Regions from separate parts of the Mesorhizobium sp. M7A.F.Ca.US.005.03.1.1 genome, predicted to be linked through region 2. Evidence: predicted binding sites of a transcription regulator. Region 2 holds the regulator's gene; the other holds the start of a gene.
What was found. The regulator LexA, encoded in region 2, represses DNA repair genes until DNA is damaged. The targets are predictions, from matches to a motif close to TGTTCNNNNTGTGTTCNG.

Region 1 (7,629 bases), on a different contig from region 2:
ATTCCCGGCTCGAGCATTTGTTTGCACTGGATTCCGTTCTTTGACGCGATGACAGTGTGGAATTGCCTGTGCCATAAGGCCAGTCGTTGAACCAACTCAGAAGGGATGGAAACGATGGCTGTAAACACGATCGATATTGCCGAACGCCTTGCAGACGCGCACGGCCTGTCGAAAACCCAAGCGAAATCCGTGGTCGAGGATGTGTTGAAGGGCATTGCGGAAGCCGCTGCCAAGGGCGAGGAAATCAGCCTCAATGGCTTCGGCAAGTTCAAGGTACAGAACAAACCAGCGCGCGATGGCCGCAATCCCTCGACTGGCGCCACGATCAAGATCGCCGCATCTAAGAAGATCGTCTTCCAGCCGGCAAAGGCTCTCAAGGACTCGGTGAACGGCTGACCATTTATGACGACACATCTCGTCTGATGGTAACGCGCTGTCCTGTTGGGCGATGGTGTCTTATTCCAAGATCATCAGCTTCTCATTGCTGCCGTTCTTAGGTCGAGGTCCCCGGCCGCGCCAATGGCGCGGCCGGAAAATTCTCCAACAGAAAACTGGCCGGAACCGCGCGGCGGCTCCGGCCGTCGCGCTTACTCGGCGGCGATATCGAAGGGTTCGCCCCCCTCGGCCAACCGCAGTGCCGCGATGGGCAGAGGACGAATGGCGTCGACGGTTGCATTGACGGCGACCACGCTGACGGTTCGCTTGACGTATCGCGCCACCGCATGAGCAGCACCCCAGAGCACCCCAGCTATCCGCTATCGCTGCGCGCGCCGAGAAGCCGACCTGGCTGAGACGTTCGACCATATCGGCCAGCATTAACTGTTCGCCGCCATGAAGGTGGTCGGCGCCCGTGGTATCCATGACCAATCCGTCGGGAGGATCTGGGGCGACAATCGGCGCGTAGCGCCGCAAGGCCCACAGGGCCAAACGCTCCAATGCCTCCGCGTCGGCATCGGGTTCGGCCTCCATGACCGCCAGCCCCTGAATGAGCGCCTGTGCCTTCGTCGCCGGCATTCCCACCCGCAGGCCCGCTTCCACAGCCGCGCGATCTGTTGCTACCACCAAGCGACGGTTGCCTTGCTGCCCGACCAGCACCAAGGGTCTATCCGGTGGCGGCGAGACGTCGCCCAATTTCCTTCTGAGCCGGTCGGTCGACCAGCTTGGAAGGAAGAGCGAGTCGACCCTTTGCATCACAAGCCTCCACTTCGATATCGAGCGTTTCCCCTCCACGTGATCGGATCAATTCAAGTTGCCATCGTGCCCGGCCGACGCCTGGCACGGGAAGCGGTCGCGACGGCAAGACAGAAACCCGCCAGCGCGTAACAGACGCCGTCGGCTGCCCGAAATCGGCGGCTTCGGTCTGGCGGCGCCAGCGGCGGATCGCGATGCCCATCGCGCCGGAGCCTTCCGATGCTAGCTGTAAACGTCGCGACGCCGTCATCGAGAGCCGGGCAACTTCGGCAACCACAGCCCCAAGCCCGACATGCCGCAAACCTTCTTCGAAGCAGGCGAGCAAGGATTTGTCGTCACCGGCTTCGACATAGATCACCCGGTCGGGGTGAAGTCCGACCTGGGCGATTGCCGGCGCAAACAGATCCTGGCGCGTCACGCACCACAGCACCTTGCCTTGGGTTCTGGCCGCAATGCCCGCCGCAAAAAGCGACGCGGCGGCGCCATCGAGCGCTCCATTGCCACCACCGGCAACTTCATGGAGCGCGCCAAGTGCCACACCGCCCCCAGGCAGGTGGCTGTCGATAAAGGAAATGCCGAAGGGGAGCACCACTCTTTCGCGCGTATTGCCGCCTTCGAGACGCGCAATGCGATTTCGATGATCGGAAATAGCAGCGTTTGGCGCCGATGCACTCATCTGTCCCCTGAACGCGAAATGCTGATGGTATGTTCCTCATTTGTTCTCTTCCTAATGAAGAGTCAATGGCATGGTGAGGTGGCGCTGCGAAGAAATGTTTGGCGCGACCGCTGCCGGGTGACACCGATAGAGTCGTTTGCCGACAGGACGATGCGGTCGAAGGCCACAATGCCGCGCTGGACGTCGCGCCGGCGACTGCCGGCGCCTAAAGGAAAAACGGCGCATAAACCGCAGTCCTGCGCGCGTCCGCAAGTGCGGACATTGTCGCGCGCAGGACGGAGGAAATTCGCCCCCGCCGCGGGCGGTTAACAGGACAGCCGTAGGAGCGTCAGCATAGCGCCGGCCGCAGGACGGGACGCGGGACCGACTGTCCCCGTCCGCGGCGGTCCGCATCTTGATCGGCGATGGAAGCAGTTGCCTTGGAAACGGGATGATGCGCCGATCATTGTCCAGTGAGTTATCGCGTTGAAAAAACCGACCTTATTCTCCTGTCGGCAACAGCCTATTGACTCCAATGTTCTTATTTTGTTCACTGTCGACATGATTGGCACAGGAGGCGAACATGGAACTTCGCTTGAACATTGAAGGTGCAACGCCCGAAGAACTGGCACACGGTGTCGCGGCAGCCGAAGCAGTCTTCGCGCAAGCCGGCATAACGGCCTTGCAAGGTGCAGAAGGTTTGTTCGCGTTGGAAGGGTGGGATATCAAAGGCTTTCCGGAAGACGACCAGCCAACCGAGGACGAGGACCGAGCCGCTACAGTCTGGATGGAAGCCGACGAGGCCGCGACGAAAGCATGTTGTGCGGGCTGGCCGGAGGACACAATTCCGCGCCATCAGATCATGGAACTGATCAACATTCCCCGAACGAGATTGGAAGCCGAGGCGCTTCCGGACACGTGGCCGGCGCGCAAACAGCTCTATCCTGACGTCGTCAAACGACTGGAGGTCACAGCTGGCCCGGACCGCCAGATCGATTTCGATATTGCCTTCGTTCTTGGTTGGGTGCCCGAGCGGCCAACGCTGGATCGGATCGAGCCGCTTTCGGAAGATGGGGACCGCATCCCTTCTTCACCAGCGACCTTGCCCAGGTGGAAGAAATGGCCCGCAAGGCGCTCAAGGACTGGACGATTGAAATTGATCGGAATCCCTACGATGCCCACGTTTTCGACCCTGCAGCCGCCGATGACGGTGACGAATTGCGCATGGCGGCGTGGCGCGATTTCGACGGCTCCTTGCTTATGAAGAAGCCACCTGCAAATCCGGCAATCGCACTGACCCTGGTAATGATGCGCGGGCAGTCGATGCATTTCGAATAGTGGTGAACGACAAAACACGGCCGCGATCGCCTACCGATCATGCTTGGCCATTCCAGGTCGCACGGCCAGATGGCCGAACGGCCGACGAGGCCGCCCGCATCCGAGGAGAGAGACCATGTCAGAAAAGCCACCGTATATGCCGACCGGCATTGGAATGGGCATGATGAGCGACGACGAGACCAAGGTCGGCGTTCTGATATTCGAAACGGCGCGAGGTAACTTCGACTTCGCCGTCAATCTGCAGGCAGTCGGTGTCCTCATCAAGGCAATCAATAAGATCGAGATGCACCTCCGCTCCGGCAGGACGCACTGAGTGTCCGACGATGTGCCAGATCAGAAAAAGCCGAAGCTGATCGTGGTCGTGGCGTTCGACCGAGGCGAGGATGGCGACCTGTTCACTGCATGCGGTCCGACCGACCAGCAAAGCGAGGACCGCGCGATCCGCAGGGCAAAGGCGCTGGCTTCAAACCACGCTGGTGTCATAGCATGGAGTCGCGACGCCGACCCGGCGCTTGGCGACTATGGGCCACCGACAGTACTGTTCACCAACGGCGAAGTGCCGGACATGGAGTGAAGAATGATCGATCCGCCCAGGTACCTGGATGACCATGACTACGCAGACCGCGCGCTAGACTGCCAGGAGGCCATGGAGCCCGGCTTTCAGGCAATCATCGATTGCATGTTGGAAGTGGGGCTGGACCCGGGGTGAGACATTGCGGGCGCTGAAGCGGCTCATTGCCGCCGACAACATGACCCAGAAAGAGAATGCCAGGACGGAAGCCGAGCTCGCGATCGCGCGTGCCATGGTACGCGCCGGCAAGCCACTTTAGGCTGCCGGCAGTTTGCTGACTCCAGCTTCATCGACCTCCGCTTCCATCTGGTCGCCGACCGGCGCGGCCTTGCCTGCACCCTGGATGGACACACCATCGAAGCCCGGCAACCAAGCGTCGGCATATTCCCCCCAGAACTCAGGCACGACCCGATCGTCTTGCATCACGCCACCCTGAGTTACTCAAACGCGATTCAAGCATCGGCGCGCGATTCAGTTCCCGACTGTTATTCCGAAATGCCGCCAGGGGTACTGTCATTGGCGTTGTCCGGGATATCCATCTGGATTGTCCCGCACGCCTTGCAATCGAGCTTGTGGTCAAGCCTCTTGGGGTCCATGGGGTTTGGCCCTCCTGTCAGCTCGCTGAACGTCTGTAACAGCGACCGTCCAGCAACTTCACAGGAGCGGCGGACCCAGCGCGCGCGTCGCCTACCATCGGAACCAACTCCTGCTTCCTTCGTTCGCCATCCCATTGAATGGGGCTGTTCATGAACGATGCCTTTTTTGACGTTCCCCTGATCGTTGAGACGTCTGGGCCGGGCGAGTTCCGGAGGTTGGCCAGTGTGTCCCAGGCCGCCGTTTTCATGATGGAGCGCTGGCCCGAGGCGCATGGTCCGCGATATCGCGCTGCGCTCCGAGCCTGTACCGGGCGCCTGACCTCGAAGGACGAAGTTGAGAATGCCCGACGCGCCTTCCTGGCGGCAGCCAGGGAAGCTGGCTTGCTGGTGAAAGACGAGGATGAGGACGCCGACCTGGAGCTTCATCCCGACATCGAGACCACGCCCCCATCGCCCAGCGAGCAGAAGCGGCGAGAGCGCGCGCGGATAGAAGAGGAAGAGGAGTTTCTGGTCCGGTTCCTGGCGCGCGAAACCGGTATCACAGAGGAGCAGGCCCGCGAACTTTTCCACATGATTGGCGACGATCGGGCAGCATTGCTAAGAGAGGCCAGAATTTTGAAAGCCCGGCATTGAAGGGGACGCCGCCCCGCGCGCCCACAAGCGCGCCGAGCCTCGGCTCCGCCTGCGGCCTCACCAAACCCTCTGGCAGTTGCTACCCCCGGACCTCGCCGGTCAGGCAGGGGAGCCGGGGGCACCCTTTTCCACAACCAGAAGTCAGCGAAGGAGCCGGAACGAATTGCAAGCCTCACCGTTGCGCTTGCGCTTGAGGGATAAAATGCCAAAGTGAGAAGGGACAACTCACCATGGGCGACGATAAATGCGACGGCGCCCGCATGTCGGGGCGCGATAGGCTTGTAACTCAACTTGCCATGGAAACCGGTATCACTGCGGACCAGGCGCGCGGCCTCATCAGCATGCTAGGCACTGACCGGAATTCCCTGCTCCGCGAGGCGCGGATAATCTTCCGCCAGGGCCATCGGCAGGAGTGACGGGCGGATTGTTGCTGTCGGCAGTAATACGGTCGCCGTCAAGCCTGTGGCTGAAACGTTGTCTCAAGCGGCGGACGGGTGATGTTGAACGTGCAGTTGGTGGTCGTAGACGCCGCAGCAGCGGCAACCACCCCCAGCAACCGGCTCTCATCAAAGCCCGCCTCGATAAATTCGCGCTTTTCCGCCGCGATAAGACCACCACGCTTCTGCTCACCAATGACGATCTCGACCATATCGCCGGCAAACGCGATCAGCTCGAAGGCAAGATTCGGGAGCGCTACGGGATTGAGAAGGATCGTGTCCGGCGCGATATCGACGACTGGCACGGCCGGCAAGGCTGGTGAACCCGCGAGGCTGCCAAATGTGAAGGCGCTGTAGCTGCAGCGCCGTCATTTTATTCGACCACAACGCCGCGAAGCACGGCATACTGCCGCTTCACCTAGGCCGGATTAATCAATTTGGCTTGTTGATTGATGTGACCGCGAGGTTCGTCAGCTTGTTGTTGGTGGCTTTCTCCTCGTCAAGGATCTCGCTGAGCAGCTTGTGCGCCTCGTCATGTCCGAGTTCCTTGGCCCATTCCCGCAGAGAGCCGTATCGGGAAATTTCGTAGTGCTCAACTGCCTGGCAAGCCGCCAGCAGGCCGGAATCGAGTGCCGTCCCTGACGCTTCCTCCATCAGACCGTCGGCTTCCTTGATGAGCCCTTCGATGGCGTCGCACTTCTCGCCAGACGCCTTCTTGCCAATTGACTTGAACACCTGCTCCAGCTTCTTGATCTGCCCCTTCGTCTCCGCGAGGTGATCCTCGGCGGCTTTCTTTAGCTTGGCGTCTTTTGCGGCCGCAGCCACTTTAGGCAGTGCCTTGGTAATCGCGTTCTCCGCGTAATACATGTCTTGGAGGGTATGCTCGAAAATATCGGCCAAGGTCTTCATCATGATGCTCCATTTGCCCGGATTGGCACGGGAGAAAGTGCGAGCGAAGCCAATGGTTCCGTGTTTTTCACGCCGGCCTGACAGACAGATGGCCGTTGGGCCGGAAGCAAAGTGTCCGCCTATCAGGAGCTGACTGTCCTCCGGCTGGGGAATTATTTAGGCGACGTTCGATCATGCATCCATTCCTCAAGGTGCAGGAGGCGCGGCAACCAACTGCTGGGAAGGCGACAATATTGGCTGGTCTTGCTTGCGCTCGCGTAGCGCGAGGAAAGCTGCGGCGAGCATAACAGCCATGCCGGTGACGTCGATCAGGCCGACCTCCTCACCGTAAGCGACGATTCCGAGCAGGACGGCGATCACGGGTGAGACGAAGGCAAAAGGCTCCGGCCCGCGAGGCGCCGATGTCGCGCAGAAGACGCATGAAGAGCGTGTAGCCTATGAACGACCCAAACAGCACGAGGAACAGCCACCCGGCCCAGGCCTGCCAGCCCCAATCGCCTGTTAGTGCCGCGGCCGCGCCTGGCTCCGCAACGAGTGAGACGAGGATCAGGAACGTCTGAACGACGAAACCACGCTGAATGTTTAGGGCAAAGATTTTTCAAAGACGCAAATCGATTTGTTCAATCAAGATTTTCATCGATCCAGAGAGATTAGCCTAGGAGAATGGCAGGCGCGTCCCATGCGTGAAAAGATGACAGACTGGTTCGCGAGCTGGCTAAGGTCGCAACTTTAACCCGGAGCGTACTCGCATGTGTCCATCCGGTTAAGCCGCCGTGGGCAAAGCGCTAAGCGTGCATGCACGCCAGTGCCCCCGCCCCTTACGTTGGCTGCAGCAGCGTGCTACCGCACCCAAGGCTGTAGGTGACGGCGAAGCAGTCTGATGTTGCGGTTGTTGGCCTTGAAATAGACGTCGAAGATCGAGCCGAGGAGAGGAACGCTTCCTACTACCGTATCGAGCAGCACGTTCCCCAACATGCGGGCTACCAAACCATTTGCAGCACCGCAGTTTCGGGCTCGCCACACGATATAGGCCGAGACCAGGCCCGTCGCCGCATCTCCGAGGACGGGTACCAAGCCCACCAGCGCATCCAGCCCAAAACGTATTGACGTTCCCGGAATGCGCCAGCGGGAATCAAGCAAAGCGGCCAATAAGTCCAGCTCGGCAATTGCTCTTGCTGCCTCAGAGTCGGGGGGGCCCTGTCCGCTCATCCCAGCCGCCGGGCGTGTGCGATTCAGACCTTCCCAGTCTAGAACTGTCACTCTAGACATCGCTTTGACCGGGTGAATTCTTAGCTTGCG
Region 2 (7,629 bases):
AGGTAGTTGAGCAGCGCCTCCGGCAGGTAGCCCATGGCGCGATAGGCCTCGACGCCAAGCGCGCCGTGCCGCTTCGATAGCTTGGCGCCATCGGCGCCGTGGATCAGCGGGATATGCGACATGGACGGCACGTCCCAGCCCATGGCGTTGTAGATGACGGTCTGGCGGGCGGCATTGGTCAGATGATCATCGCCGCGAATGATGTGGGTGACGGCCATGTCATGATCATCGACGACGACGGCATGCATGTAAGTGGGATTGCCGTCGGAACGCAGGATGATGAAGTCATCGAGATCCTTGTTGGGAAAGCGCACGTCGCCCTGGACCCGGTCATGGACGACGGTCTCGCCTTCGGTCGGCGCCTTGATGCGGATGGCGCCCTTGGCGCCTGCGGGTGCCTCTGAGGGGTCGCGGTCGCGCCAGCGGCCATCGTAGCGGGGTGGCAGCCCCTTGGCTCTGGCGGCCTCGCGCATGGCCTCCAGTTCGGCTGGCGTGGCGTAGCAATAATAGGCCTTGCCCATGCGCACGAGCTCCTCGGCCACCTCGCGGTGGCGGGGCGCACGCTCGAACTGCGACACCGGCTCGCCGTCCCAGCTCAGGCCAAGCCAGGAAAGCCCGTCGAGGATGGCAGCCGTCGCGGCTTCATTGGAGCGTTCGCGATCGGTGTCCTCGATGCGCAGCAGCATCGTGCCGCCGGTATGCTTTGCATACAGCCAGTTGAACAGCGCCGTGCGCGCGCCGCCTATGTGCAAATAGCCGGTGGGCGAGGGGGCAAAACGGGTGACGACCTTGTCGGACATGGAACTCTCGGAAACCATCTGAAGCGGGGTGCGGTCGCGCGGACTTTCGCGCTTTGCGCGTTCATGTAGCATAGGGTGTCGAGGGCGCAAGGGGCAGACCCGATGGCTGGACGAGGCTGGGGCTCGGATCAGGGCGAGGACGCTGCCATTGGCGTCAGCGAACGGTCCCTGTTTGCGCCTCTGCCAGCCTCATTGCCGCCGCCGTCGCCCCTCGTGCCGGATTCCGGCAAGCTGCCCTTGCAAACGGGTATCGCCGCCTCTGTTCCTGTTGCCGGAACCGGCAGGATCGTGCGCGTGCGCCGGCAGATCGGCCTGATATCACTGCCACGCCTGCGCCACAGCGTGAACATGGCGGCGAGCCTGGAACTCGACCGGGGCGTGGCCTTCCTGCTGGTGCCGGTCTGCCTTGCGATCGGAGCGATCGGCTATTTTTCGCTGACGGCTGAACCCGACTTTGCGAGACCTGTCGCGGTTGTCATCCTGACGGGGATCTGTGCGCTGGTCTCGCGCTCATGGCCAAAGACCCATCTGTGTTTCATGGCGGCACTTTTGTGCGCCCTAGGACTGCTTGCTGCCAAGGTCGAGACGTGGCGTGCGGGCACACAAATGTTGGGCTCGGAAATCTCGACGCAGGTGACCGGCCGCGTCGTCTCGCTCGACCGGATGGAAACTGGCCGTATCCGGCTGACCATCGACGTAACATCGACCGCAAGACCGAAACTGCGCTATGCGCCGGAACGGGTACGGCTTTCGGCACGCAAGATCCCGGCTGACGTGACCGCAGGCTCGCTCATCACTGGATATGCCAAGCTTTTGCCGCCGACCGGGCCGGTGCGACCGGACAGCTATGATTTCTCCTTCGACAGCTATTTTGCCGGCATTGGTGGCAGCGGATTCTTTCTCGGCAATCCAAAGCTTGTCGTCAGCGATGATGGCGACATGCCGCTGTCGGCCCGAATTTCCTCCAGCGTGGAAAATGCCCGTGAAGGCATCGCCGACCATATCAGGGCGAGCGTCGGCGGCGCCGAAGGCGAGATCGCCGCGGCGCTGATCGTCGGCGTGCGCGCCGGCATTCCCGACGACATCAATGAGGCGATGCGACGTACCGGCATCTACCACATCATCTCCATTTCGGGGCTGCATATGGCTCTGGTCGCCGGCACCATCATGGGGTTGCTGCGCGGCGCCTTCGCCTTGTTTCCCGATCTTTCCGCGCGTCGCCCGGTCAAGAAGTATGCCGCTGCCGCCGCACTGTTCTCGATCGCAGCCTACCTCGTCATCTCAGGTATCGTCGTCGCCGCCGAGCGCAGCTTCATCATGCTGGCAGTGATGCTGATTGCAGTTCTGTTCGATCGAGCAGCACTCACCATGCGCAATCTGGCGATCTCGGCGATCGCCGTCATCGTGGTGTCGCCGCATGAGGTGGTCGGCCCGAGTTTTCAGATGTCGTTCGCCGCGACCGCGGCTCTGGTCGGCGCTTATGCCGGCTGGGCGGATCACCGCGCGGGAAAAGCAAGACCGCCGCCGCCGAAGCGATCCTTGCCCGGGTTCCTGACACGAAAATTCCTGCTGGCGGCAATTGGTCTGGCCATGACCTCGATCATCGCCGGCAGCGCCACGACGCTGTTTGCCATCTGGCATTTTCAGCGTGTGTCGCCGCTCAGCCTGTTCGCCAATCTCGCGGTTATGCCGATCGTCACCGTCGTCATGTTCCTGGCCGTCGCCAGCGCGCTGCTGATGCCTTTCGGATTGGATTGGCCAGCTCTCTACCTGATGGGCAAGGGCCGGACGATGATGATCGCCATATCGGGCTGGATCTCCGAGCGTTCGCCTGTCGATGGGGTCGGGCTGATTTCGCAACAGTCGGTCCTGCTGGTGGCCATTGCCCTGGTCATCGCGACGATGGCGACGACATGGCTGCGGCTCGCGGCTCTGCCATTCGCGTTGGCAGGCTTGCTGACCGTCTCGGATACGCGCACGCCCGATGTGCTGATCTCGGAAGACGCCCGGCTGGTGGCGTTGCCGATCGGTGGCGGTGAGCTTGCCGTTAGCCGGCAACGGCCGAATGGATTCACCGTCGACAACTGGAAACGCGCGCTGACATCGGAAACCATCGTCGTTCCGGAAGTGTTCGACAACAGCGATGGGCAATTCGACGTCGCGGATGCCGTTGAGCTACCGCCGGGATCGCCGTTCTATTGCTCCTCAGGCGTTTGCGTGGCCAGGCACATGTCCGGTGCGATCATTGCCTATGTCGAGGACCGCAAGGACACCTGGAAAGCCTGCGGCTTCGCCGAGCTGATCGTCGTCAACGACGCCACCGCCTATGACGCCTGTCACAACCCGCTGGTTCTGGTCATCACCAAGCGGCAACTGGCTCGCAAAGGCAGTGCCGCGGTCTTCTTCGATCGCCAATCGGCGACCACGCCGGCGACGATCAGCTTCGCGGTGGACAGCCCATATCGGCCCTGGCACACGCAACGCAAATACTCTCGCGAGGCGAGGGGGCTGGCACCCTTCAAGAAACCCGAGAAGCCAGTGGTCAACCCACAGCCGTCTCAGTAGCGACGGATCAGGCCGACGAGCTTGCCTTGCACCTTGACCCTGTCCGGCCCGAAAATCCGTGTCTCATAGGCTGGATTGGCGGCTTCGAGGGCAATCGAGGCGCCCTTGCGGCGGAACCGCTTCAGCGTCGCTTCCTCTTCATCGACCAGCGCCACGATGATCTCGCCGGGGCTGGCCGTGTCGGCGTTACGGATGATAACGGTGTCGCCGTCGAAGATGCCGGCCTCGATCATCGAATCGCCCTTGACCTCCAGTGCATAGTGCGCGCCGCCCATGATCATGTCCGGCGGCACCGAAATCGAATGCGTCTGATGTTGGATGGCATCGATCGGCACGCCGGCGGCGATGCGACCCATGACCGGGATCGAAACGGCAGAGACCGCATCGTCGTCATTGCCGGGCGAAGGCATCCGCGAAGGCGCCGGCTTGATCTGCCGGCCAAGAGCACCACCCTGACCAAGACTGCCCTGGATGACGCTTGGCGAAAACTTCTTTGCCGCATTGAGGCCTGGCGCGATGGAGTCCGGCAGCCGCAGCACTTCCAGCGCGCGGGCCCGATTGGGCAGCCGGCGGATAAAGCCGCGCTCCTCAAGGGCCGTGATCAGCCGATGAATCCCGGATTTGGAGGCAAGGTCGAGCGCCTCCTTCATCTCGTCGAAGGATGGCGGAATGCCGCTCTCCTTCAGGCGTTCATGGATGAACATCAGCAGTTCATGTTGCTTGCGTGTCAGCATGGCGGCCCCCAGGTTCCCTGAAACCAGAATCGAAAAACAAACCCAGAACAAACACTATCTGTTCCAGTTGTGTTCTGCAACCGTTTAAAGTTTAATGAATTTGTTAAGGCTGCTGAAATTATTTGGCGCTTGCCAGCGGGTTACGATCGACGGGCGCCACCTTCGGCAATGCGCCTGCTCACATTGAAATTGTTATGGTTAATGACCTGTGGCTTATCCCCTACCAAAGCTTGGCATTATCTGTCGATCGACCTCGACAAGGAGCGATTGCAACCTTCGGGACGTTGGTTGGCCGTGAACGAAACGGAGCCAAAACGCCAACGTCAGTTGGGCATTTTGGCTGGAAATTCAGCTCTCCGTCATTTGCCAGGCAGTGAGGGCAGCGACGGCGGATCGCCGGGATCGGTGCGTCAGGTAACGGCTTCCTTGACGGCGAAACGCTGGTCCTTCCATGCACCCGTGCGCAGAATGTCTTCCAGAACCTCAACCGCCAGCCACACATCCTTGTAGCTGACATAGAGCGGCGTGAAGCCGAAACGGATGGTCGACGGTGCGCGGAAGTCACCGATCACCCCGCGCTCGATCAGCGCCCGCATGATTTGATAGCCATGGTCGTGAAGGAACGACACCTGGCTGCCGCGCCTGGTCGCGTCGCGGGTAGTCTCCAGCGCGAGACCGTAGGCGCCGCACTTGGCTTCGACGAGCTGGATGAACAGTTCTGTCTGCGCGACGCTCTTCTTTCGCAATGCCGCCATGTCGACGTCGCTCCAGATGGCAAGCGCGCCTTTGAGCGCCCGCATCGACAGGACCGGTTGCGTACCGCACAGAAAACGGCGGATGCCGGCGCCGGCAACATAACCCCGTTCGAAGGCAAAGGGCCGCGCATGGCCCCACCAGCCGCTGAGCGGCTGGCTGATATCGCCGTGGTGGCGCTGTGCGGCATAGATGAAGGCCGGCGCGCCCGGACCGCCGTTGAGGTACTTGTACGTGCAGCCGACAGCGAAATCGGCATTTGCCTGATCGAGCTCGACGGGCAGGGCGCCGGCGGTGTGGCAGAGATCCCAGACGATCAGCGCTCCGGCCGCATGAGCCCTGCGCGTCAGCGCCGCCATGTCGCGCAGTTCACCCGATTTGTAATTGACGTGGTTGACCAGCACCACCGCGACGTTTTCGTCGATTAGCTCTTCGATGGTCGGCGCGTCGACGCCCGCGAGGCGCAGCAGGACGCCATCCCGGGTCGAGGCCACGCCTTCGGCGATGTACAGGTCGGTGGGAAAACTGTCACCTTCGGCGACGATGGCTGACCGGCCGGGCCGCATCTCCATCGCTGCGTGCAGCACCTTGTAGATGTTGGTCGATGTCGTGTCGCAGACGACGGTCTGGCCGGCCGCGGCTCCTATCAGGCGTCCGAGCTGGTCACCGAGTTCGATCGGCATCTCGAACCATCCGGCCGTGTTCCAGGCTCGGATAAGATCTCGGGCCCATTCCTGCGTCGCCGCCTGCTGCAGCTCGCCGAAAACGGCATGAGATGCTGCCCCCAGTGAATTGCCGTCGAGATAGATCACCCCCTCCGGCAGAATGAAACGGTCGCGCATGGCCCGCAGCGGATCCGTGGCATCCATCGCTTCGACTGCGGCGAGATCAGGAATTCCACTCATGGTCAGTCCCCGGTTGTTCGCGAAGGGTTCCCGCCACAGAGCGTCCCTTCAGTGAGCCTGTTCTCATTTCGATGATGTCAGAGCCGGGTGCGGATCGTCCACAGCTCCGGAAACAGCACGACCTCGAGCATTTTCTTCAGATACGAAGCACCCGACGTGCCGCCGGTGCCGCGCTTCAGACCGATGATGCGCTCCACCGTGGTGACGTGGTTGAAGCGCCAGCGGCGGAAATAATCCTCGAAGTCGACCAGCTTCTCGGCCAGTTCGTAGAACATCCAGTAGCGCTGCGGATCGCGGTAGATAGTCTGCCAGGCGACCAGGACCTCTTCATTCTCGGTTCGCGTCTCACGCCAGTCCGTGCGCCTGGCATCGGCACCGATGTCGAATCCGTTGCGCGCCAAAAGCAGCAGCGCTTCGTCGTAGAGCGATGGCTCGGCCAGAATGGCTTCCAGCTTTCCGCTGAGGTCAGGCCGATGCTTGTGAGGGCCGAGCATGGCCAGGTTGCGGTTGCCGGCCATGAACTCGATGGCGCGATACTGCCAGGACTGAAAACCCGAGGACTGGCCGAGCGCGTCGCGAAACTCGGTATATTCGCTGGGCGTCATCGTCCGCAGCACATCCCAGGCATTGTTCAGCTGCTCGAAGATGCGCGCGACTCGCGACAGCATCTTGAAGCTCGGCTCGAGCCGGTCGGCGCGGATCGAGCGGATCGCGGCGCCAATCTCGTGCAAAGCGAGCTTCATCCACAGTTCCGAGGTCTGGTGCTGGATGATGAACAGCATCTCGTCATGCGCCGACGACAGCGGCGTCTGCGCCTCCAGCACTTTCTCCAGGTGCAGATAGTCGCTGTACGACATGCGCTCGTTGAACGACATCTGTGCGCCTTCGGACGCCGGATCGTAGGGCTCGCTCAATTGACTTTCTCCGTGCGCAGCCGGAAGCGCTGGATCTTGCCGGTCTGGGTCTTGGGCAAAGCAGCAATGAATTTCACCGATCGCGGGTATTTGTAGGGCGCGATCGTCGCCTTGACATGGTCCTGCAGGCGCTTGGTGGTCAATGCGTCAGGCGCCACGCCCTGCACCAGCACGACATGCGCCTCGACGATCTGGCCGCGCTCGGCGTCCTCGGCGCCGATCACCGCGCATTCGGCGACGTCGGGATGTGACAGAAGTGCGGCCTCGACCTCGGGGCCGGCAATGTTGTAGCCGGCGCTGACGATCATATCGTCGGAGCGCGCGGCGAAATGGAAGAAGCCGTCCTCGTCCTGCGTGAAGGTGTCGCCGGTGATGTTCCAGCCGTCGCGCACGTAGTCCTTCTGCCTGATATCGGCCATGTAGCGGCAGCCGGTCGGGCCGCGCACCGCCAGCCTGCCGGTCGCGCCGCGCGGTACTTCGCGCATCTCGTCGTCGACGATGCGCGCCTCGTAGCCGCCGACCGGCTTGCCGGTCGACGCGGGCTTCATGTCGCCAAAGCGGTTGGAGATGAAGATGTGCAGCATTTCGGTGGCGCCGATGCCGTCGAGGATCGGCTTGCCGGTCTTTTGCGTCCACTCTTCGAAAACCGGAGCGGGCAAGGTTTCGCCGGCTGAAACGGCAACCCGCAGCGAAGACAAATCGGCACCTTCATCCATGGCCTTCAGCATGGCGCGGTAGGCAGTCGGTGCGGTGAAGGAGATCGTGGCTTTGTAGGTCTCGATGATGTGGATCATGTTGGGTGGCGTCGCCTGCTCCAGCAGCGTCGCCGCCGCACCGAAGCGCAGGGGAAAGATAGCGAGCCCGCCAAGGCCGAAGGTGAAGGCCAGCGGCGGCGAGCCGACGAAGATGTCGTCCGGCGTCACCTCCAGGATTTCGCGGGCATAGGCGTCGGCGATGA

Region 1: a site for LexA is predicted at 1,898-1,915, ahead of EN990_RS20995 (ImuA family protein). Genes of this name have one in related genera too.

What each region holds. Positions count from the first base shown of each region.
Region 1 covers NZ_RZRO01000052.1:30,329-37,957, forward strand. Annotated here, with positions in the region: gene EN990_RS20985 (HU family DNA-binding protein) at 115-396, shown strand; partial or broken gene EN990_RS20990 (DNA polymerase Y family protein) at 708-1,191, opposite strand; gene EN990_RS20995 (ImuA family protein) at 1,103-1,867, opposite strand; gene EN990_RS21000 (hypothetical protein) at 2,430-3,110, shown strand; gene EN990_RS21005 (hypothetical protein) at 3,300-3,497, shown strand; gene EN990_RS21010 (hypothetical protein) at 3,498-3,758, shown strand; partial or broken gene EN990_RS36825 (hypothetical protein) at 3,762-4,014, shown strand; gene EN990_RS35530 (hypothetical protein) at 4,011-4,178, opposite strand; gene EN990_RS21020 (DUF982 domain-containing protein) at 4,502-4,984, shown strand; partial or broken gene EN990_RS36240 (CsbD family protein) at 5,610-5,744, shown strand; gene EN990_RS21035 (ferritin-like domain-containing protein) at 5,854-6,330, opposite strand; gene EN990_RS35535 (hypothetical protein) at 6,517-6,690, opposite strand; gene EN990_RS21040 (DUF4112 domain-containing protein) at 7,171-7,539, opposite strand; gene EN990_RS21045 (YidB family protein) at 7,592-7,629, opposite strand, start outside.
Region 2 covers NZ_RZRO01000068.1:29,296-36,924, reverse strand. Annotated here, with positions in the region: partial or broken gene gltX (glutamate--tRNA ligase) at 1-800, opposite strand, end outside; gene EN990_RS24220 (ComEC/Rec2 family competence protein) at 903-3,365, shown strand; gene lexA (transcriptional repressor LexA) at 3,359-4,099, opposite strand; gene kynU (kynureninase) at 4,510-5,757, opposite strand; gene kynA (tryptophan 2,3-dioxygenase) at 5,835-6,671, opposite strand; gene EN990_RS24200 (AMP-binding protein) at 6,668-7,629, opposite strand, start outside.